DNA from 2 places in the Bacillus sp. VA13 genome. Region 2 is predicted to be linked to the other one. Evidence: a T-box and tRNA genes for the amino acid it is inferred to sense, from the RefSeq annotation. Region 2 holds a T-box; the other holds one or more tRNA genes.
What was found. A T-box is a leader RNA that pairs with one kind of tRNA and senses whether it is charged. The one in region 2 lies ahead of valS (valine--tRNA ligase), so its partner is inferred to be a tRNA-Val.

Region 1: it encodes a tRNA-Val, which carries the amino acid that the T-box ahead of valS (valine--tRNA ligase) is inferred to sense. The anticodon was not compared.

What each region holds. Positions count from the first base shown of each region.
Region 1 is NZ_JBVQPP010000004.1:439,225-450,119, reverse strand. Features, by position in the region: gene AC0C66_RS17530 (exo-beta-N-acetylmuramidase NamZ family protein) at 1-820, opposite strand, end outside; gene AC0C66_RS17525 (glycoside hydrolase family 3 protein) at 834-2,762, opposite strand; gene amiE (N-acetylmuramoyl-L-alanine amidase) at 2,790-4,115, opposite strand; gene AC0C66_RS17515 (PTS transporter subunit EIIC) at 4,171-5,538, opposite strand; gene AC0C66_RS17510 (MurR/RpiR family transcriptional regulator) at 5,564-6,415, opposite strand; gene murQ (N-acetylmuramic acid 6-phosphate etherase) at 6,429-7,346, opposite strand; gene AC0C66_RS17500 (GNAT family N-acetyltransferase) at 7,456-7,938, opposite strand; gene AC0C66_RS17495 (2-thiouracil desulfurase family protein) at 7,952-8,407, opposite strand; tRNA gene AC0C66_RS17490 (tRNA-Glu) at 8,588-8,662, shown strand; tRNA gene AC0C66_RS17485 (tRNA-Val) at 8,666-8,741, shown strand; tRNA gene AC0C66_RS17480 (tRNA-Thr) at 8,746-8,818, shown strand; tRNA gene AC0C66_RS17475 (tRNA-Tyr) at 8,839-8,923, shown strand; tRNA gene AC0C66_RS17470 (tRNA-Gln) at 8,928-8,999, shown strand; gene sigW (RNA polymerase sigma factor SigW) at 9,228-9,791, shown strand; gene rsiW (anti-sigma-W factor RsiW) at 9,805-10,431, shown strand; gene cdaA (diadenylate cyclase CdaA) at 10,592-10,895, shown strand, end outside.
Region 2 is NZ_JBVQPP010000001.1:1,275,991-1,286,885, reverse strand. Features, by position in the region: gene AC0C66_RS06720 (LysM peptidoglycan-binding domain-containing protein) at 1-1,766, shown strand, start outside; gene cotN (spore coat protein CotN) at 1,799-2,824, shown strand; gene AC0C66_RS06710 (hypothetical protein) at 2,843-3,034, opposite strand; T-box leader at 3,200-3,422, shown strand; gene valS (valine--tRNA ligase) at 3,482-6,124, shown strand; gene AC0C66_RS06700 (bifunctional folylpolyglutamate synthase/dihydrofolate synthase) at 6,184-7,476, shown strand; gene AC0C66_RS06695 (prepilin peptidase) at 7,613-8,359, shown strand; gene AC0C66_RS06690 (SPOR domain-containing protein) at 8,493-9,491, shown strand; gene AC0C66_RS06685 (Maf family nucleotide pyrophosphatase) at 9,643-10,212, shown strand; gene radC (RadC family protein) at 10,249-10,895, shown strand, end outside.

The sequences.
Region 1 (10,895 bases), on a different contig from region 2:
TTGTTCCTTCAATCAGCCCGGTTGCAGGATAAACAAATGTGCTCTCCACCGTCGGCATGTTAGGTGAAGGGAGGACGAAAGGCAGTCGGGTATCGTTAAAATCCATTTTTCGTTTCCAGTGTTTCATTTTCACCACTTTCAGATCGGCATCGATGTCAAATTCCTTGTTGAACAGTAAAGCCAATTCGCCTATGGTCATTCCATGCTTTAACGGAATGGGATACAGTCCGACAAATGAGGCGTATTCAGGTTCTAAGACTGGTCCTTCAATATGACTCCCGCCTTGAGGATTCGGGCGGTCCAGCACCATAAAAGGAATGCCGTTTTCTTTAGCGGCTTCCATTGCGTATGCCATTGTATAAATGTACGTGTAGTAACGGGTCCCGACATCCTGAATGTCAAACATAAGAACATCGACATTTTTCAGCATCTCTGGAGTCGGTTTCTTCGTTTTTCCGTAAAGGCTATATACGGGAATCCCGGTTTTTTCATCAATGTAAGAGCCGACTTCGTCTCCCGCCTGAGCGTCGCCGCGGACGCCGTGTTCAGGACCGAATAAAGCTGTTAGTTTGATATCAGGGTTCTCGTAAAGAATATCGACACTGCTTTTCAGAGATGCGTTTACGCCGGTTGGATTGGTGATCAATCCGATTCGTTTTCCCTTGAGCTGTTTTTTATAATCCGGGAAAAGCGTGTCTATGCCGGTCTGGACTTTAGGTTTTTTAGCCGTTTGATTTTTAGAATCGGGTGATGCTGAGGCAGCTGTTATCGTTCCAATCATCATGAGCCCTGTGAGAAAAGCGAATATTGTTTTTCTCATGTGTCCCTCCTTATTAGAGCGGTTTTCCCGTTTTGATATTTAATCCGTAGCCATATGGATAAAGGATGTCTCCCGGTTTCGTGACTGACGGAATGTCAACTGGAAGTGTGCCTTTGGGTTTTGCCTGGCCGAATATCGCCATAACTCCGGCGGGAATATTTGGTTGTAGATAACGGCCATTCGCGTATCCTTTAAAGCCATAGACAGCAATGAGTGCCTTAGCTTCTTCAAAATTGGCGGCATCATATGGGTTGCGAAGGCTCATTAAGACAAATGGTTTGTTGTGCTGCAGTGCGGCTTTCATCACAGCTCTCGGAAATACGGTGGCCCACTTGCTTGAATCTGATATGGTATCGTCGATGACACCGTCGTTGACGACAGGGTCATTTTTCACGACATAGGAGCCGGTAATGATATAATCAGCCTCTTTTACTTGTTTTTCATGCTCGGCATTAAATACTTGGTTGGCAAAATTCATTTTGCTGAGGGACACGGGTTTGATTTTCTTTCGCTTGACGAGATCGCGAATGGTTTGTTCAATTGAAGCAATTTGTTCTTCGTAGGGCGCGACAATTAAGATTCGGCTGTCTTTTTTAGACTTGAACGGCAAGGTGTGCTGTTCATTTTTTAATACCGTCACTGCTTTTTCAGCTATTTTTTTCTCCGCTTTCAGGTGACGCTTGCTTCCTACGATTTTCTGGGCTTTGGCTATTTTTTCTTTTATGCTGTCGTCGTTTCGATCTGGATACATACCGCGTTTTATTTTCAGGGAAATGATTCTTTCAACCGATTTGTTGATTTGATGTTCAGGAATGTCTCCGTTTTTCACTGCTTCTTTTAAAGCTTGAATAACACGTGCGTATTTCTGTTCTTCTTTCAGAGAAGTAACTGAGGCAGGCATTAATGCAATATCGACACCGGCTTTTATAGCCATGACTACAGCCTCTTCCTGGCCGAAATGATCTGCGATTGCTTTCATATTGAGAGCATCAGTAATGATGACGCCATTAAAGCCCATTTCCTGACGAAGAAGACCTGTCATCACTTTTTTCGAGAGTGTAGCCGGCACCAGAATGTCCGATCCATCGAGTTTGCTTTTGTATGTGGTGTCGTCAAAGGCAGGAAATTGAACGTGTGCTGTCATCACCATATCAGCACCGTCATCGATTGCTCTTTGAAAAGGATAGAGCTCGACCTCACGAAGCCGTTCTTGGCTATGGGAAACAAGCGGCAATCCGTAATGGCTGTCAACGTCAGTGTCTCCATGTCCCGGGAAATGTTTGAGGGCAGAGGCGATATCTTGCCGCTGCAAACCCTTCATCGTATATAAACCGAGTCGTGCTGTCAGTTCTCGATTAGAGCTGAATGACCGTACGCCGATTACCGGATTATCAGGATTATTATTAATGTCCATTACAGGGCTAAAATCTGTATTAATGCCTAAGGCAGAGAGCTCCTTTCCAATAAGGGTGCCGGTCTGATAGGCATTGATTCTGCTTCTGGCTGCGCCTAGCGCCATATTCCCTGGGAAATTAGTGCCCTCCCCTAATCTCGTTACGATGCCGCCTTCCTGATCAATACTCAGCATGAGCGGGATTTTAGGGCTCGCCTTTTGGTAAGCGTCTGTCAGCTGTACAGTTTGCCTCGTTGTCTTTACATTTTCTGCAAAAAGGATGACGCCGCCGAATTGATACTTCTTGATAAGGTCGGCGACTTCCTCATTCATTTCTGTAAGGGCTTGCGGAGAGGACTCGCCTTCCTTTTGCCAATTTCTGAAATCTGGCATCAGCATCTGGCCGAGTTTTTCATCTAACGTCATGCGATTGACAATCTGCTTGGCGTCGGCTGAGCCGCTGGATGAAGCGGCTTTTGTCTGACTGGTGCCAAAAAAACATGAAAGAAAGAGAACGGCTGAAAGGATAAGCGGAAATACAGGTTTCATATAAACTTCCTCCTATCGTCGAATCATTCATTCCATCGCTTCATAGATCGCGGTAATGACGCTCCCATAACTGCCTGTTGGAAATTGATCCCCCTCAAACACATTTGGATTTTCCTCTGGATCAGCAACTGGTGAATGCTTTTTGTTTGTTAATAAGGCAATGCCTAAATTGTATGTTGGATCAATGATAGTAACTGTCCCTGTCCAGCCGGTATGTCCGTAAGCATTTTCGCTGGCATAAGGGCCAAACATCCATTCCATGCTTTTACTTCCGTTTCGACGCCAGCCAAGAGCGAATGTCGGATCTGTTGCTGAAGGTGCTGTAAATAGGTCGGTTGTTTTCTGATCAAATAAAGAAACGTTTCGGTATGATCCTTTGTTTAACATGACCTGCAGCAGAATGGCCATATCATCTGCATTTGAGAACAATCCGGCATGGCCAGACACGCCATCCATTGAGTAAAACGCTTTTTCGTCATGCACTTCTCCTTGCAGCGTGTTTGTACGGATGCTAGGGAAATGAATAACGCCGTCCCGTGTATTGCCCATACGTTCAGTAGCTGCGAACTGCTTTGGTTTAAAGCCTTTTTGCAGCGGATTGTACAAGGTATGCTTCAGCTTCAACGGCTTGTAGAGCTCTTGCTCCGCGTAGACATCAAGCGGTTTGCCTGTGAGTTTTTCGACAATACAGCCGAGGAGCATATATCCAATGTCACTGTACACGTGTTTTGTTCCTGTTTGATAATCGAGCGGAATTTTCGTTAAATATTCAATCGTTTTGTCCCGCTCCTGAGAATAGTACATCCCGGCTTTTTCCGGCGTGTAAAAGTAAAAGCTTGAGGGGAGTCCTGATTGGTGCTGGAGGACATCAATGACTCGAATCTTGTCTTTTCCTTTAATAAGGTCTCCCGGCTGATCCTTGAAATCTGGCAAATATGCAGAAACCTTTTCATGGACATCGAGTTTTCCTTGGCTGACTAAGCGCTGCAATGCAAAATTAGTTGCGTACATTTTTGTATTTGAGGCCAAGTCAAACATCGTGCGGGTTTTCATTTTTGCCGGACGGCTCAGCAGTTCTGATCCTTCGTACTTTTTACTGTAGCCGTATGCTTCTTTTTTTATGATGCGGCCATCCCTCACGACGACAAGAACGGCGCCTGGAAATCCTGCTGCAATATCCCGTTCTATCATCTGATCAACCTTCCTTAGTTTCTTCGACGAGAATTGTGCAGTTTCTGCATTTATGGTTTTCGGCTCAACCAAGTTGTCTGCTGTTTGCGCGAAGGTTTCGTTTGGCGTCAATATAGATAGGGTGAAAATGGCACTGAATAAGAACAGTATCTTTGTTTTCACTGGCTTGCTCCTTTCCGTGCTTCTATCCGTTTACTATCCCAGAAACAGAAACCATTTAATCGAACTGGGAAGCCATTTCTTCTTTATATCCGAATGCATAGGTCAATAAAAAGCCGGCCGCATAGGAAATAAAGAGTCCGATGATATATAGGATGATTTGCGAAGACAGGACGAGAAAGGAAAGCGGCAGCCCGGAAACACCAATGGCAATGGTGGCTACCTGAAAATAAGCTTGAAAGGCGCCGCCGATTCCAGCACCTAAGCACGCTGTTAAAAACGGACGGCCAAGTGGCAGCGTGACTCCGAAAATAAGCGGTTCACCAATACCAAGCAGCCCCGACGGAAGCCCACCGGCGATTGCTTTCCTCAATGTTGATTTTTTCGTTTTCACAAAGATGGCAAAGGCGGCGCCTACCTGTCCCGCGCCTCCCATAGCCAAAATAGGAAGCAGAGGATCATTGCCGATTGAATTGATCAGTTCCATGTGCACAGGCGTCAAGCCTTGATGCAGTCCGGTCACGACGAGAGGTAGGAAGGTAGCGCCCAGAATAAAGCCTGCAGCGATGCCGCCGATGTCCAGGATGGACAGAAGGCCGGATGTAATAGCATCAGAAATGAAGCCGCCTAAAGGCATAAATATGACATACGTTACGATTCCGGTGATTAACAGTGAAACGGTTGGGGTGACAATGATATCAAGTGATTGAGGAATAAAACGGCGGATAAATTGTTCGGTGTAAGCAATGAATATGGCTGCGAAAAGAACTCCGATCAGACCTCCCCTGCCCGGAAGAAGCTGTTCCCCGAATAAACTGATCTTTGCGATCTCCGGATTCGTAATCAAGATCCCCGCCAGAGCTCCAAGAGCGGGTGTCCCGCCAAATTCTTTCGATGCATTAATGCCGACGAGAATGCCGAGATAAGTGAACAATCCTGATCCGATGACTGTCAGGATAACAGCGGTTTGTGATTCTGCAGAGAGCCAGCCGGCTTGAATGATTGCTTTGGTAATCCCAGTGATTAAACCGGAAGCGACGAGTGCGGGAATAAGAGGGATAAAGATGCTGGCAATTTTACGTAAGAAAAGTTTAAAAGGAGTGGCGTTTTTTCGGTTTATGTCGGCTTTCTTTTTGGCCGCAGCTTCTTTGACGTCGACACCTTCTTCTGCTGACACGAGCTTTGAGAAAGCGGCTGTGACATGGTTGACGACTCCTGTGCCGAGGATGATTTGTATGGTTTCAGCTTCGACGACCCCCAATACGCCGTCAAGCTCTCTTAAAGCCTGAGCATCTGCTTTGCTTTCATCGTAAGGCGTAATACGCAGGCGTGTCATGCAATGCGTATACGAGGAAATATTGGATTTTCCTCCGCATAGTTCAAGGATTTTCTTTGCGAGATGATCGTAGTTATTTTCTTTGCTCATCAAAACCCCTCCTCTTCCAGATGCCTTATTTTTTTCTCATAGATTGTATGGCTGCTCTCGTTTTATCGATATAGCCGGTTGTTTCTTCATACTGCTCAGCCGCCATGCCTAAAAACAAAACATCAATCATAAAAAGCTGGGCGAGGCGGGAGGAAGTGGCTGCACTTCGAATCAGGGCTTCGTTGGAGTGCGCTGTGTACAACGGGACATCAGCCAGCGCGGAGACGGATGTCTGGCTGAATTGTGTCAGACTGATCGTTGTGATGCCTTTTTCCTTAGCCATCGTGAGCAGTTCAATGATTTCCTGCGTCTCTCCCGAAAACGAAATAGCGAATACGATGTCATCCTTATCTGCATTTGCGATTAATGATGCCACAAGATGAGTGTCTGTGAACGCGGTTGCTTGTTTATGAATGCGAAGCCACTTTTGCTGGGCGTCCTTGGCGACAATGCCGGAAGCCCCGACCCCGATAAAATGCACGGTTTGAGCTTTGAGAAGCAGAGAAACCGCTCGTTCAAGCTCTTTGTAGTCCATCAGGTCTGAAGTATCCTGAATGGCTTGAATGGCATTGCCGGCCGCTTTTTCAGAAATGGAGGACAGCGGTTCGTGAGGCGCAATGTCCCGATAGCCTTGTACAGCTGGCTTTGCCAGATCGCCTGCCACTCTCATTTTTAAATCTTGAAATCCCTTTAGTCCGAGTGATTTGCAGAGCCTGATGACGGCAGCGTCACTTGAATTGGCTAAGGCACTGATTTCACTGACAGTGCTTTCTATAGCTTTGTGGGGATGAGTTAGGATGTAATCTGCAAGTTTACGCTCGGATGGAGGGAGCTTGTGCTTCATTGATTGGATGATCGCTAAACCGCCTGTTGCCATTCTTGGTCTCTCCTTATCTTGAATGGTAATTTTCGATTGCTTTGTCTATAAAACCGTTTGTTTCATCAAGCAATGTTTTAGCTTGTTCCTGATCTGTGCTTGTTTTGAGCATGACGATTGCTGTTTTGACGTGATGATTGGCTTGTTCCAGAGTGTGTCTGGCTGTGTCGTATGAAGCGTTTGTGAGGCTTTGGATGATGCTGATGGCCCGTTCTTTTAGTTTTTTGTTGCTGACATTGACGTCTACCATCAAGTTTTCGTAAACCTTGCCGATTTTGACCATGACTGCCGTGGATATCATGTTTAGAATCATTTTATGAGCAGTTGCGGCTTTCATACGTGTTGATCCTGTAATGGCCTCAGGTCCGACGACAACCTCGATGCTGTGATCCGCCGCCTTGCTGATGGCGGAATTTTCATTACAGGTAAGGGCGATGGTGTGGGCTCCGACTTTACGGGCGTATGTTAGGGCGCCTGCGGCATAAGGTGTACGGCCGCTTGCTGCGATGGCAATGACGGTGTCGTTTGAAGTGAGTTGTATGTTTTTTAAATCTTCGGCTCCTGCTTTTTCACTGTCTTCAATGCCCTCTGCTGCCTGCAAAAATGCTTTAGGCCCGCCAGCCATGATTCCGATAACCTGATCTGGGCTTACGCTGTAGGTGGGAGGACATTCAACAGCATCCATGACACCGAGTCTGCCGCTTGTACCGGCGCCTGTGTATATAAGCCGGCCTCCATTTTGAAACGAGTCGTAGGCGCAGTCTACAGCTGTTTTGATATCGGGGAGAACCTGCTGAACGGCGGCTGCGACTTTCAAATCTTCGTTGTTGATCATTTTGAGGATGCCGAGTGTGTTTGCTTTGTGGATTTCAGCTGTTTGGCTATTGCGTGATTCCGTTGTAAGACGGTGAAGGTTTAATGATTTTGACATGAGGAGGCCCCCTGTTTAAAAATAATATATTTTAATATTCAGTATATTCATTTCTGTTATGATATTTCAACTATGTTTTAAAATTTTTGAAATTTTATTTCACCCAAGACTATAAGAAGTAATGAAGGATCAGCTGCTCTCCAAGCGGTCCGATTCTTCGCCGTCCTTTATCAAGGAACCCGCTTTTCATATAAAGGTGCTTTGCGCGTGTGTTGAGATGATTGACGGCCAAAATAATTTCATCGCACCATGGAAAATAACCGCTCACAAAAGAGGGAAGCTGAAGCATTGCTTTTTTTGCATAGCCTTTTCCGTGATGCACTGCGTGTAAGGACAGAGAGCTGAGCAGTAAAGCGAATGGATTGTTAGAATACGGAGCAAGCGTTTCTTTTGATGTATGTAAAATGAAAAAACCGACAGGCAAATCGTCTTTTAAGATGACAACCGGATACCGGTCCCGTATGCTCAGGGCCTGAGTCAGCACCTCTTTGGGGAGAGAGGTAAAGCGTTTTTCATCGTTTTTTAGAGTAAATGATTGGAGCTCCGGCAAATGTTCAGGCTTATAGAAGGATAAAGAAATGTCTTGAGTCATGTGGTTGCCCTCCTTACAATATGTCGTCTAACTGGTTTTCCGAAATGACATGGTAGCCCGCTCGTTTTAACAGTGCGGCGGTCACTCCGCTGCCGGCGATTTTTTGGCCGGAGAATGTGCCGTTATAGATAAAACTGCTTCCGCACGACGGACTGTTTTCTTTTAATATGACGGCAGAGGCATTGATTTCTTTTGCGTAAGCTAATGTTTTAGCGGCGCCTTCCATATATAATTCTGTTACATCTTCTCCTGAAGCTGTCACGATTTTTGCGGTTCCATTGAGAACATCCTCGCCGGTGCCTCCGATGATTTCTGCAGGTTCACGAGGAGTTGAAAAGCCGCCGAGAAGCTCAGGACAAGCCATGACTGCTTCATTTTCATCGATGAGTTTTCTGATTTTCTCTGATGCGGCGTGAGAGCCGTTATATCTGCATTCAATGCCGCCAAGGCAAGAGCTGACTAGTATCATATTGGTTTCTCCTCTCTTGATTCGCTTGTCTCTATCATAAAAGAAATGATAAATGTTGGGAGGCTTTTTCAGTTAAAAAAGGAGTTAAAAAGTTTGAAAATAAAAAATTTAATTTTTCTCTTTACAAAGGGGGTGTAACCTGTATATAATAACTTTTGTCAGCTCGACGAGAACACAAACGGCCCGTTGGTCAAGCGGTTAAGACACCGCCCTTTCACGGCGGTAACACGGGTTCGAATCCCGTACGGGTCACCATTTGGAGGATTAGCTCAGCTGGGAGAGCATCTGCCTTACAAGCAGAGGGTCGGCGGTTCGAGCCCGTCATCCTCCACCATCTTGCCGGTGTAGCTCAATTGGTAGAGCAACTGACTTGTAATCAGTAGGTTGGGGGTTCAAGTCCTCTTGCCGGCACTCTTTTCTTACATTAATATGGAGGGGTAGCGAAGTGGCTAAACGCGGCGGACTGTAAATCCGCTCCCTCAGGGTTCGGCAGTTCGAATCTGCCCCCCTCCACCATTATTGGGCTATAGCCAAGCGGTAAGGCAACGGACTTTGACTCCGTCATGCGTTGGTTCGAATCCAGCTAGCCCAGTCACAGACACCTTTGACCAAAAGGTGTCTTTTTTTCTTTTTAAAATCATTCCAACTTCTAACTGTTCAGTCTGTATAATAATTTTAAAAAAATGTTAAGGTAGTTTATTCACGAATTACCATCTACACCCTGCCAAAAATTTGATAAACTTATTTTATAAAAAAATTGAAACCTTTTGAAACGAAGCTCGTATACATACAGACCGGTGAAGGCAGAGGTTAGATAAATATGGAAATGATGATTAAAAAGAGAATTAAACAAGTCAAAAAAGGCGACCAAGATGCATTTGCGGACATCGTAGATATTTACAAGGATAAAATTTATCAGCTTTGCTACCGTATGCTTGGCAATGTGCATGAGGCAGAGGATATTGCACAGGAGGCTTTCATCAGAGCGTACGTTAATATCGACAGTTTTGATATTAACCGGAAATTTTCAACTTGGCTTTATCGAATTGCGACCAATTTGACTATTGACCGCATTCGCAAAAAGAAGCCGGATTATTACCTCGATGCAGAGGTGGCTGGTACGGAAGGCTTGACCATGTATTCACAAATCGCCGCAGATGGGGTTTTGCCTGAAGATGCAGTTGTGTCGCTGGAGCTCTCAAACACGATTCAGCAGAAAATTTTAAAGCTTCCTGACAAATACAGAACAGTTATCGTATTAAAGTATATTGACGAACTCTCATTAATTGAAATCGGCGAGATTCTGAACATTCCTGTGGGGACTGTGAAAACGCGGATTCACAGAGGCAGAGAGGCTCTCAGAAAACAATTAAGGGATCTTTAAGTGGGGTGATGAAATGAGCTGTCCTGAACAAATTGTGCAGCTTATGCATATGCATCTTGATGGAGATATCCTTCCAAAAGATGAACACGTATTAAATGAACATCTGGAGACATGCGAGAAATGCAGAAAGCATTTTTATGAGATGGAAAAATCTATAGCGCTCGTCCGGAGCACATCGCATGTCCAAGCCCCCGCGGATTTTACCGCTAATGTCATGGCAAAATTGCCTAAGGAGAAAAAAAGAGCTTCTGTGAAAAGATGGTTCAGAACCCATCCCGTTATCGCAGCTGCTGCGGTATTCATCATTTTGATGGGCGGAGGATTTTTTAACAGCTGGCATAATGACCAAAATTTCAGCGTGTCCAAGCAACCGAATCTTGTGGTGCATAACCACACTGTGATCGTGCCAGAAGGTGAGACGGTCAAAGGCGATGTGACTGTCAAAAACGGCAAGCTGATCATTAAAGGCAAAATAGACGGGGATGTAACTGTCGTAAACGGCGAAAAGTATATGGCCTCTGCTGGACAAGTCACCGGTCAGATTGAAGAAATCAATCAATTATTCGATTGGACATGGTACAAGATGAAGTCTGCGGGGAAAAGTGTAGTCAATGCATTAAATCCGAAAGGAAAAGAGTAAAGCGCGTCAGTCGCTTTGCTCTTTTTTTACGGGCTGAGAGGGCTGGCACATTTCACTTGCCAAATCGAAATGTGGTATAATGGGCTCGCTATGTAAAGTACATATGCGTAACACGTACAACACAAAATACGAAATGACTGAAATCTTGGAGGACGAGGAAATGGCTTTTGAGGATATCCCTTTTTTGCAGTACCTCGGCAATGCCGTTGATATTCTCCTTGTTTGGTATGTGATATATAAATTGATTATGGTGATACGCGGCACGAAAGCGGTTCAGCTGTTAAAAGGAATTGTAGTGATCGTGCTTGTTCGTATGGCCAGCCAATATTTGGGCCTCAGCACGCTTCAATGGCTGATGGACCAAGCGATAACATGGGGATTTTTAGCAATTATTATTATTTTTCAGCCTGAGCTGAGAAGAGCGCTTGAACAGCTTGGCCGCGGCCGCTTTTTTTCAAGGAGCG
Region 2 (10,895 bases):
TCTTCGTCTTTATTGACGCATTTGACTATCAATTAACGGATTCTCGCATTTTAACGATTCAAGCTGATTTAGCGATCGAAGGGCTTTTGGATGATACGGCAGACAAAGAGCCGGAGATTCCTCTATATGAGGCTCCAACGGCATTCAGAGAGGAAGAGATTTCAGAGCCGCCGATACAAAGTGCAGTAGAAACGGGTTCACCTTCGGCAACGGAAGCAGTTCTGCAGGATGAAACGCCAGCCGAACCGCCAGAACTTTTTGTCTCGAAAGCGGGGCTCCGTGAAGAACTGGAAACAGAAAAAGCAGGATCTGCGCCGCCGGAATCGGTTGCTTCAGAACCAGAGGCGCGAGAAGGTGCCGAGCCGTTAGAGCTTGTGGAGCCGGAAGCAGAGAGTCGTGAAGCATCGGGAACAGAAGAACCCGATGCTTCAGAAATAGAGATTCAAGAGATCGTAAAAACAGAAAATGAAACGCCTGAGCCAGCAGCTGCAATAGCAGATGTTCGTGAAGAAGCAGCCCCCCCAGCGGAGGCAGATCTTCGTGAAGATTCTGGAGCGGAAAAATCGCCTGCTTTGGAAGCTGAACTACATGCAGAGACTGTGATTGCAGAGGAAAAAGCAGAAACCCCAGTGTCTCCTATTCTAGAATATGCGTTGCGCCAAGAGGCTCAAAATGAAGAAACGGCACAACCGGAGCACGCTGAGCCTGCACTTCGTCAAGAAGAGAAAGAAGTGGCACAACCGGAACACGCTGAGCCTGCACTTCGTCAAGAAGCGAAAGAAGCGGCACAACCGGAACACGCTGAGCCTGCACTTCGTCAAGAAGAGGAAGAAGTGGCACAACCGGAAAACGCTGAGCCTGCATTCCGTCAAGAAGAGAAAGAAGCGGCACAACCGGAACACGCTGAGCCTGCATTCCGTCAAGAAGAGAAAGAAGCAGCACAACCGGAACACGCTGAGCCTGCATTCCGTCAAGAAGAGAAAGAAGCGGCACAACCGGAACACGCTGAGCCTGCGCTTCGTCAAGAAGAGAAAGAAACAGCACAACCGGAACACACTGAGCCTGCGCTTCGTCAAGAAGAGAAAGAAACAGCACAACCGGAACATGCTGAGCCCGCGCTTGGTCAAGAAGCGGAAGAGGCTCTTGAAACTGAATCTCAGCCCGTTCTCTCCATAGAAGAAAGCAGAGAGAAGAAATCAGCCTCAGATCCATATGTGGAGAATGACGAAACTGCTTTTCAGCTTCATTTCAAGCAAAAAGCAAGCTCGGAGGAGGCACATCAAGAAGAGTCTGCACCGGCATACCGCACCTTCCTGCCCGAACATGAAGAGGAGGATTCTTTTTATTCAGCGCCTAAGCTGCTGGAAGAGGAAGAACAAGAGGAAGAAAGCTTTGAAATTGAAGTGAGAAAAATACCACCGGCTGAAGAGCCTGAGAAAGAAACAGCTCTTCAATCCTTCCAGCTGACTGATACCTCAGAGACTGAAAGGAAGGAAGCGAATGCTGTTCCTAGGGTTGCTCCTGCTGCTGAAACGAAGGAAAGTGATAATTCTCTTTATTTAACAAAACTCTTTACGAAAGAAGAGGATGAGTTTTCGAGAATGAAAATATGCATTGTTCAGCAGGAAGATACGATCGAACGCTTATGCGAACGGTATGAAATCACATCCCAGCAGCTGATCAGGATGAATTCTTTGGCCTTGGACGATGAATTGAAAGCAGGACAGATCCTCTATATTCCTCAATATAACAACAGCCATGCGTAAGCCGTAAGCGATCGGAAAATGTGGTGAATGGAATGGAAGATACCCTATCGGTTCTTCAGAAATACGGACTGACTGCTCAATTTATTGAGCCTGTCAGTCCTCTTGTGTGGAAAGTGTATACAGACTACGGCGTATTTGCCCTGAAAAAATTGAAATCGGTTCGCAGCAAACAATTTACAGATCATATGGTGGCGATTGAGGAAAAAGGTTTTCGTTCATTTGTTCCTGTTTACAGAACAAATAGCGGTGAGTTTTTATCAGAAGGCATACAATCCGGAGATTCCTATTATTTAATGCCATGGCTTCAATTTGACCAGGAGGAAGAACGGGATCAGAAACATGTTTATTTATTTAGAGAAACAGCCCGCCTTCACGAGAGAACCACTCAGGAAATAAAGATCAGACGTGATGATATTGAACGTTATTACGGACAAACGAAAAAAAAGTGGGAACATGATAAAATTTTTTATGAACAGTTTGTAGACAGAGCGGAAAAGGAATGGTACCTTTCCCCTTTTGAACTTCAGGCCGTAACCTATTTTTCAGAAACCATTTCGGCGGTGAATTTTGCGCTGGAGCGGTTGGAGGACTGGTATGAGTCGGCAAAAGAGAAGGGTGACTCAAGGGTTGTGATGAACCACGGCAACCTGTCTATACACCATTTTCTGTATAATGATACAGGGACCGGGTATTTCACAAACTTCGAAAGAGCGTCTGTCGGCCCGCCGCAAAACGACTTACTCGGCTTTTATACAAAAATGTTCAGAGGCTTTCCGAAAGCTTGTCCGGAATGCGTCGAATGGTTTTATGCATACACGAAATCATTCCCTTTGCGTGAAGCGGAAGTCAGTCTTTTTCTCAGCTATATGGCATTTCCGGCAGCCATGTACAAGGTGCTGAACCGTTATCAAACCGGGAAAAGACAGCATGAAAAAAATGAATGTACGCAATTATTAAAGGCTTATTGGCAAATGAAAAATATAGAGCCGTTTGTGATGAAAGTTCATCAGATTGAACAAGAGAAAAAATTTCAGGCTGAAAACGAGTCCACGTCTTAATGGCGCGGACTTGTTTGTTTATATCCAGTCTAAATGAAGGGCGCAAGCTAACAAGATCAGGATTGCGAGCAGCAAAACATCAAAGGTTGTCGGAAAGAAAATGGTTCTGATCCCTTGAAAAATTGTAATGGGGATAATCACTTGCGCGGATACAAGCCGAATTTGCCTGACCCACGGCGGCAGGGAATAAGAGCTGAATCGTTTCTTCAAGGTGCATCCTCCTCTACGCATTTACAAGCATTATATGTAAACTTGGGCAATAGGTGCCTGCCCATTTGTATAGAAAGCGGTGTTTTTGGAAAAGATGATTGACGAATCAAAAACACTTTTACTATAATAAAGAACATAAATAATGTATATAATGAGCTGATAAATACACCTGCTTAGAACGGGAAGAGTACAAAAAAGGCGCATGCAGAGAGAGAAGCCGTTTGCTGAAAGGCTTCTTATGTTGTCTGATTGGAAGGTCGCCCGGGAGCATAATTTCTTGAAAGAAGAGTAGAGAAATTCGGGAAACACCCGTTATCCGTTGTAAGTGCATGAACTGATAGAGTTCATGAAAAAAGGTGGTACCGCGAAAGAGCTTTTCGTCCTTTTACAGGGATGAAGAGCTCTTTTTTTGTTCTCAGCCATTTTTAAACATGCTGGAGGGTTATGATGGAAACGAATGAACAAACAATGCCGACGAAATACGATCCGGCAGCGGTTGAAAAAGACCGATATGATTTTTGGCTAAAAGGTAAATTTTTTGAAGCAGGCAGTGACCAGACAAAAGAGCCATATTCTGTAGTCATTCCGCCGCCAAACGTAACAGGAAGACTTCACCTTGGCCACGCGTGGGACACAACGTTGCAAGATATTGTAACAAGAATGAAACGCATGCAGGGTTATGATGTACTGTGGCTTCCGGGTATGGACCACGCCGGCATTGCGACACAGGCTAAAGTGGAAGCGAAACTTCGTGAAGAGGGCAAATCCCGATATGATCTTGGCCGCGAGAAATTCCTCGAAGAAACGTGGAAGTGGAAGGAAGAGTATGCTGACTTTATTCGCAGCCAGTGGGCGAAATTAGGCCTTGGCCTTGATTATTCCCGTGAACGTTTTACGCTGGATGAAGGCTTAAGCAAAGCGGTTCGCGAAGTATTCGTTAAGCTTTATGAAAAGGGCCTGATCTACAGAGGCGAATATATTATTAACTGGGACCCTGCGACAAAAACAGCTCTATCCGACATTGAGGTCATTTACAAGGATGTTCAAGGTGCGTTCTATCATATGAGCTATCCGCTCGCTGACGGTTCAGGTTCAATTGAAATTGCAACGACACGTCCTGAAACGATGCTCGGTGATACAGCGGTTGCCGTTCATCCTGAAGATGAGCGCTATAAGCATCTTATCGGAAAAACGGTGATCCTGCCGATTGTAAATCGTGAAATTCCGATTGTCGGTGATGACTACGTTGATATGGAATTTGGTTCAGGTGCGGTGAAAATTACGCCTGCCCATGATCCGAACGACTTCGAGCTTGGCAACCGCCACAATTTAGAACGTATTCTTGTCATGAATGAAGACGGAACAATGAATGAAAATGCCCTGCATTACCAAGGTATGGATCGTTTTGAATGCCGCAAAAAGCTCGTAAAAGATTTACAGGAGGCGGGAGTCCTCTTCAAAATTGAGGATCATATGCATTCTGTCGGCCATAGTGAACGAAGCGGGGCTGTAGTTGAGCCTTATCTTTCTACCCAATGGTTTGTGCGCATGCAGCCGCTTGCTGATGAAGCGATTGAGTTGCAAAAGAAAGAAGAAAAAGTCAACTTTGTGCCTGACCGTTTCGAAAAAACGTATTTACACTGGATGGAAAACATCCGCGACTGGTGTATTTCCCGTCAGTTGTGGTGGGGCCACCGTATTCCTGCTTGGTATCATAAAGAAACAGGTGAGCTATATGTCGGGCTTGAAGCGCCTGAGGACAGCGACAATTGGGAACAGGATACAGACGTACTGGATACATGGTTCAGCTCTGCGCTCTGGCCTTTCTCCACTATGGGCTGGCCTGATGTAACGGCTGAAGACTTTAAACGCTACTATCCGACAGACGTTCTCGTGACAGGGTACGACATCATTTTCTTCTGGGTGTCACGCATGATTTTCCAAGGTATTGAATTTACAGGCGAGCGCCCGTTCAAAGATGTTTTAATCCATGGCTTAATCCGTGATGAGCAAGGCCGGAAAATGAGTAAATCTCTTGGCAACGGTGTCGATCCGATGGATGTCATTGACAAGTACGGAGCCGATTCTCTGCGTTATTTCCTTGCGACTGGAAGCTCTCCTGGCCAAGATCTGCGCTTCAGCTATGAAAAAGTGGAATCGACTTGGAATTTTGCCAATAAAATTTGGAATGCCTCCCGTTTTGCATTAATGAACATGGACGGCATGACATACGGTGAGCTTGATCTGTCAGGCGAAAAATCAGTAGCTGATAAGTGGATTTTAACGCGATTAAATGAAACGATTGAGCATGTGACTCAGCTTGCTGATCGATATGAATTTGGTGAAGTCGGACGCCATTTATATAACTTTATTTGGGACGATTTCTGTGATTGGTATATTGAAATGGCGAAGCTTCCGCTTTACGGAGAAGACGAAGCGGCTAAGAAAACAACCCGTTCCATCCTTGCTTACGTACTGGATCAAACGATGCGCCTGCTCCATCCGTTTATGCCATTCTTAACGGAGGAAATTTGGCAGCACCTTCCTCATCAAGGGGAGTCGATTACAGTAAGTCAATGGCCTGTTGTCGTACCGGAGCATACTGATACTGAAGCGGCAGCTGACATGAAGCTTCTTGTTGAGCTGATCCGTTCTGTACGTAATATCCGCAGTGAAGTCAATACGCCAATGAGCAAGCAGGTTGAACTGTATATTAAAACAAGCACAGACGAAATAGCAGCCCGTCTCGAAGCGAACCGTTCATATGTTGAACGCTTTACGAATCCGAGCGTGCTAAAAATCGGCACGGATATCGAGGCTGTTGATAAAGCGATGACGGCCGTTGTCTCAGGAGCGGAGGTTATTCTTCCGCTTGAAGGCTTAATTAATATTGATGAAGAAATTGTCCGTCTGCAAAAAGAATTTGATAAGCTGACGAAAGAAGTCGAGCGTGTCCAAAAGAAACTTGGAAATGAAGGATTTATGAAAAAAGCGCCTGCGCACGTAATTGATGAAGAACGTGAAAAAGAAAAAGATTATGTGGCAAAGCGTGACGCTGTTCAAAAACGAATGGCTGAGCTGAAGGGCTAATGAAAAGCCGGGGCGGTTTCTAGAGAAACCGCCTTGTCTTATAAAAGAGGGGATTATCATTGTTTACTGCATATGAAGAAGCGCGCAGCTGGATTCACGGGCGGCTGAAATTCGGAGTGAAGCCCGGACTCGGCCGAATGGAGCAGCTGATGGCGCGGTTAGGGCATCCTGAAAAGAAAATCCGCGCGTTCCACGTCGCAGGAACAAACGGTAAAGGATCAACTGTGGCTTTTATCCGTTCTATGCTGCAAGAAGCCGGATATACGGTAGGAACGTTTACCTCACCTTATATCATTACGTTTAATGAACGGATCAGCGTAAACGGGACACCGATTTCAGATGAGGAATGGACAGCACTCGTCAATCAGATGAAACCGCACGTTGAAGCGCTTGATCAAACGGAATACGGACAGCCGACAGAATTTGAAATTATGACGGCGTGTGCATTTTTATATTTTGCAGAGTTTCATAAGGTCGACTTTGTTATTTTTGAAACAGGTCTGGGCGGGAGATTCGACTCTACGAATGTAGTTGAACCGCTTTTAACTGTAATCACAAGCATCGGACACGACCATATGAACATTTTGGGAAACACCATTGAAGAAATTGCTGGGGAAAAGGCCGGAATTATTAAAGAAGGTATTCCAATTGTTACAGCTGTTACTCAGCCGGAAGCCTTACAGGTTATTCGTCATGAGGCTGAACGACATGCTGCGCCGTTCCAGTCATTACATGATACATGTGTTATTTTCAATGAAGAGGCTCTGCCTGCCGGAGAGCAGTTTTCATTCAAAACGGCTGAGAAGTGTTATGAAGATATTCGGACATCTCTGATCGGCACACATCAAAGACAAAATGCGGCTTTGTCCATTTTGGCTGCTGAGTGGCTTAATAGAGAGAACATTGCCCGTATCAGTGATGAGGCGTTAAGAAGCGGACTTGTAAAGGCTGTTTGGCCGGGGCGGTTAGAGCTTGTTCAGGAACATCCGCCGGTATACTTAGACGGTGCGCATAACGAAGAAGGTGTTGAAAATCTGGCGGAAACGATGAAACAGCGTTTCCCTGATTCCCGCATTTCTGTGGTGTTTAGCGCATTAAAGGACAAACCGTATCAAAACATGATTAGGAGACTGGAAACCATAGCGCATGCGATTCATTTTGCTTCTTTTGATTTCCCGCGTGCTTCTCTTGCAAAAGATCTCTATGATGCAAGTGAAATCAGCAATAAAAGCTGGAGTGAAGATCCGGGCGATGTGCTCGAACTCATAGAAAGCAAAAAGGGCTCAAATGAAATTGTGCTGATTACCGGATCACTCTATTTTATTTCTGACATTCGCAAAAGGTTGAAGTAAAGGCGTCCAGCCCTGGCAGTATCGAAAATGAGATTCTGCCGGGGTTTTTATGTGTAAAATTGAATATTCCCGATTAGAGTTCAGCCCGCTCACTCTGCTACAATCCATACCAGTATCTTGTAAAGGTGTGTTGTCTATGCTTCCCATTCTTTTTCTCCTCGGGCTGATCCTTGGTTCATTTTACTATACGGCCGGGTGCCGTATCCCCTTGCATATATCCATTATCACGCCCCGTTCGGCATGCTCGTTTTGCCGGCGGACATTAACCGCGGCAGAATTAATTCCCATCCTGTCATTCTTTTTCCAAAAGGGCAAATGTAAAAGCTGCGGACGTAGAATTTCAATTATGTATCCCGCGGCAGAGCTTGTGACAGCGTGTTTATTTGCCGCCGCAGGAATACGCTTTGGCTCATCTCCGGAACTATTGCCTGCTGTTGTATTTATCTCTCTTCTCATCATTGTTGTAGTGACAGATATTCATTTTATGCTGATTCCAAATCGAATATTGATTTTCTTTCTTCCCTTTTTGGCGGCAGCAAGATTGATTTCTCCGCTTGATTCCTGGTATGCCAGCCTGTTAGGCGCGGCCGCCGGATTTCTTTTCCTGTCCTTAATTGCCGCAATCACCCATGGAGGAATAGGGGGAGGAGATATTAAATTATTTGCGGTGATTGGCTTTATGCTTGGTGTGAAAATGCTGGCAGCTGCCTTTTTCTTTTCTGTTTTGATAGGTGCATTGTATGGAGCGGCAGCTGTCCTGACTGGAAGACTCGCCAAAAGGCAGCCGCTTCCCTTTGCCCCCGCAATTGCGGCAGGGAGCATTTTAGCCTATTTATACGGTGAGTCTATTATTTCTTTTTATATGAAAATGGCATTGGGCTGACCGCTGAAAAATTTGACGAACGTTTTTTGGACAAGACGACAAAAGTCTTGTTCTTTTTTTTTTCGCCTGTGCTAAAGTGTGTAGCATGAAAAGCCGACAAGAACGGTCAAGCAAATGAAGGGAGGAAGCGGAATTGAAAAAAAGGAAGAATAAAAAAAACAGTAAAGCCGCAGAAAAAGCCCTCAAGGTGACGATTAATGGAAAAGAAGAGACGGTTTACGAACAAGAAACGCCTGAGACTGTGACGGATAAAAACATGACATTTTCAAATTGGGAGGAAAAGAGAAAGGCAGAACAGGAGGTCGCAGCTTCCCATGAACATCCCGATGAAGATGAATTTAACTGGGATTCAGAAGAGGACAAGGTGTTTAAAGAGGATCCAAAAGTCGTTCCGCCTTATCAAAAGAAAAAAACAAAGCTGTATGCAAAAGGAAAGGCCGGGGCGGCCAAACCGGTAAAAAGAGTGGCGGCGACGATTGCCTTTGCAGCTGTCATAGGCACCGGATTAGGCTTATTCGCGTTGAACATCTCGGGCAATAAAGAAGCGGCAGCACCAGCCTCTTTAGATGATTCCCTGGGCAGCCAAACGGCAAAAGCCGGAAATACTTCTGCTGATAAACAAAGCTCAGGCGCAGAAAAACAGGCGGCACAAACTGAAGGTACATATAAAACGTACGCTGTACAAGCCGGAAAATTCTCAAATGAAAAGGGTGCCGAAACGTTGACAGAACAACTGACTGAAAAAGGTTATTCCGCCGTGTCGCTGTCAAAGGATGACGGGTACACGTATGTCATCGCAGGCTTAGCCAGTGATAAGGACGTGTCACAGCAGTTAGGGCAGCTTTTAATCGACAGCGATTTTGAAGCTTGGGGAGGCAAAGAGCTTTCCTTATCAATAGAGTCAGATATGACAGATTCCTTCAAAGAAACAGCGGAGCTTGCAGCAAAGGCGATTCTCGGCGAAGACATTACAAAAGCGAGTGTAGAGAAAATAGAAAAGTCGCTTGGTGAAACAGAAGCATCAGAAGCAGGAGAGAAAAAAGCGATTTTGCAGGCATTAAAGGAATTAGAGGACCCAAATGCTGAAGCCGGGTGGAAGGCTCAGCAGCAGCTATTAGCCGTCATTAAATAAGAGAAAGTGCCTGAGCCTTCGTCCTTTAGTGACAGGCTTTTTTTATTTTGTCATGAAAAAGTTATTTTTCTGAAATTGTGACAAGCCTCGTGATTTGGTAGGATAAACGAGTATCTTTTTTTCTTAAGCAAACCCTGAAAGGATGACGAACATGACTAAGCCGCTAATACTTGCATCACAATCTCCGCGCAGGAAAGAACTCCTCGATCTTCTCCAGCTGCCCTACTCCATTATTGTCAGTGAAGTAGAGGAAAAATTAAATCGAAACTTTTCACCTGAAGAAAACGTCCAATGGTTGGCAAAACAAAAAGCTAAGGCTGTAGCTGATCTCCACCCGCATGCAATCGTTATCGGCGCTGATACAATGGTATGCCTGGACGGCGAATGCCTCGGCAAACCGAAAGATCAAGAAGAAGCTGCTTCTATGCTGCGGAGGCTTTCAGGCCGAAGTCATTCAGTAATTACCGCGGTCAGCATACAAGCCGAAAATCACAGCGAGACTTTTTATGATAAGACAGAAGTTACGTTTTGGCCCCTCAGTGAAGAAGAGATTTGGACTTATATAGAAACAAAAGAGCCGATGGATAAAGCAGGTGCATACGGTATCCAAGGAAGAGGCGCGCTTTTTGTAAAGAAAATAGACGGAGATTATTATTCAGTCATGGGCCTTCCTATATCAAAAACGATGAGAGTTCTTCGCCATTTTGATATAAAGGCATGACGGTTCTATAAACGGGAAGGGAAAGAAAAGGAGTGCTTGATCATACACGATCTGCCATTGAAACTCAAAGATTTCCCAACGAAAGAAAAGCCAAGAGAACGGCTCCTGAAAGTCGGAGCCGAGAACTTAGCGAATCATGAACTATTGGCTATATTATTGCGGACAGGCACTAAACACGAATCTGTTATGGATCTGTCAAACCGGTTGCTTCGCTCTTTTGACGGACTTCGATTGCTGAAAGAAGCATCGGTTGAAGAGCTGTCGAGCATTCGGGGAATCGGTATGGTAAAAGCGGTCCAAATCCTGGCGGCAGTAGAGCTTGGAAGCCGTATTCATAAATTAGCCAACGAAGAACATTTCGTCATTCGCTCCCCGGAAGACGGCGCAAATCTTGTCATGGAGGATATGCGCTTTTTAACCCAGGAGCATTTTGTCTGTTTATACTTAAATACAAAAAACCAAGTCATCCATAAACGCACTGTATTTATCGGAAGTCTGAATTCATCTATTGTCCATCCGCGAGAGGTGTTTAAAGAAGCGTTTAAACGATCTGCCGCTTCCTTTATCTGTGTTCATAATCATCCTTCTGGAGATCCGACGCCGAGCAGGGAAGATATTGAAGTGACAAGACGGCTGTTTGAATGTGGAAACCTGATTGGCATTGAGCTGCTTGACCATTTGGT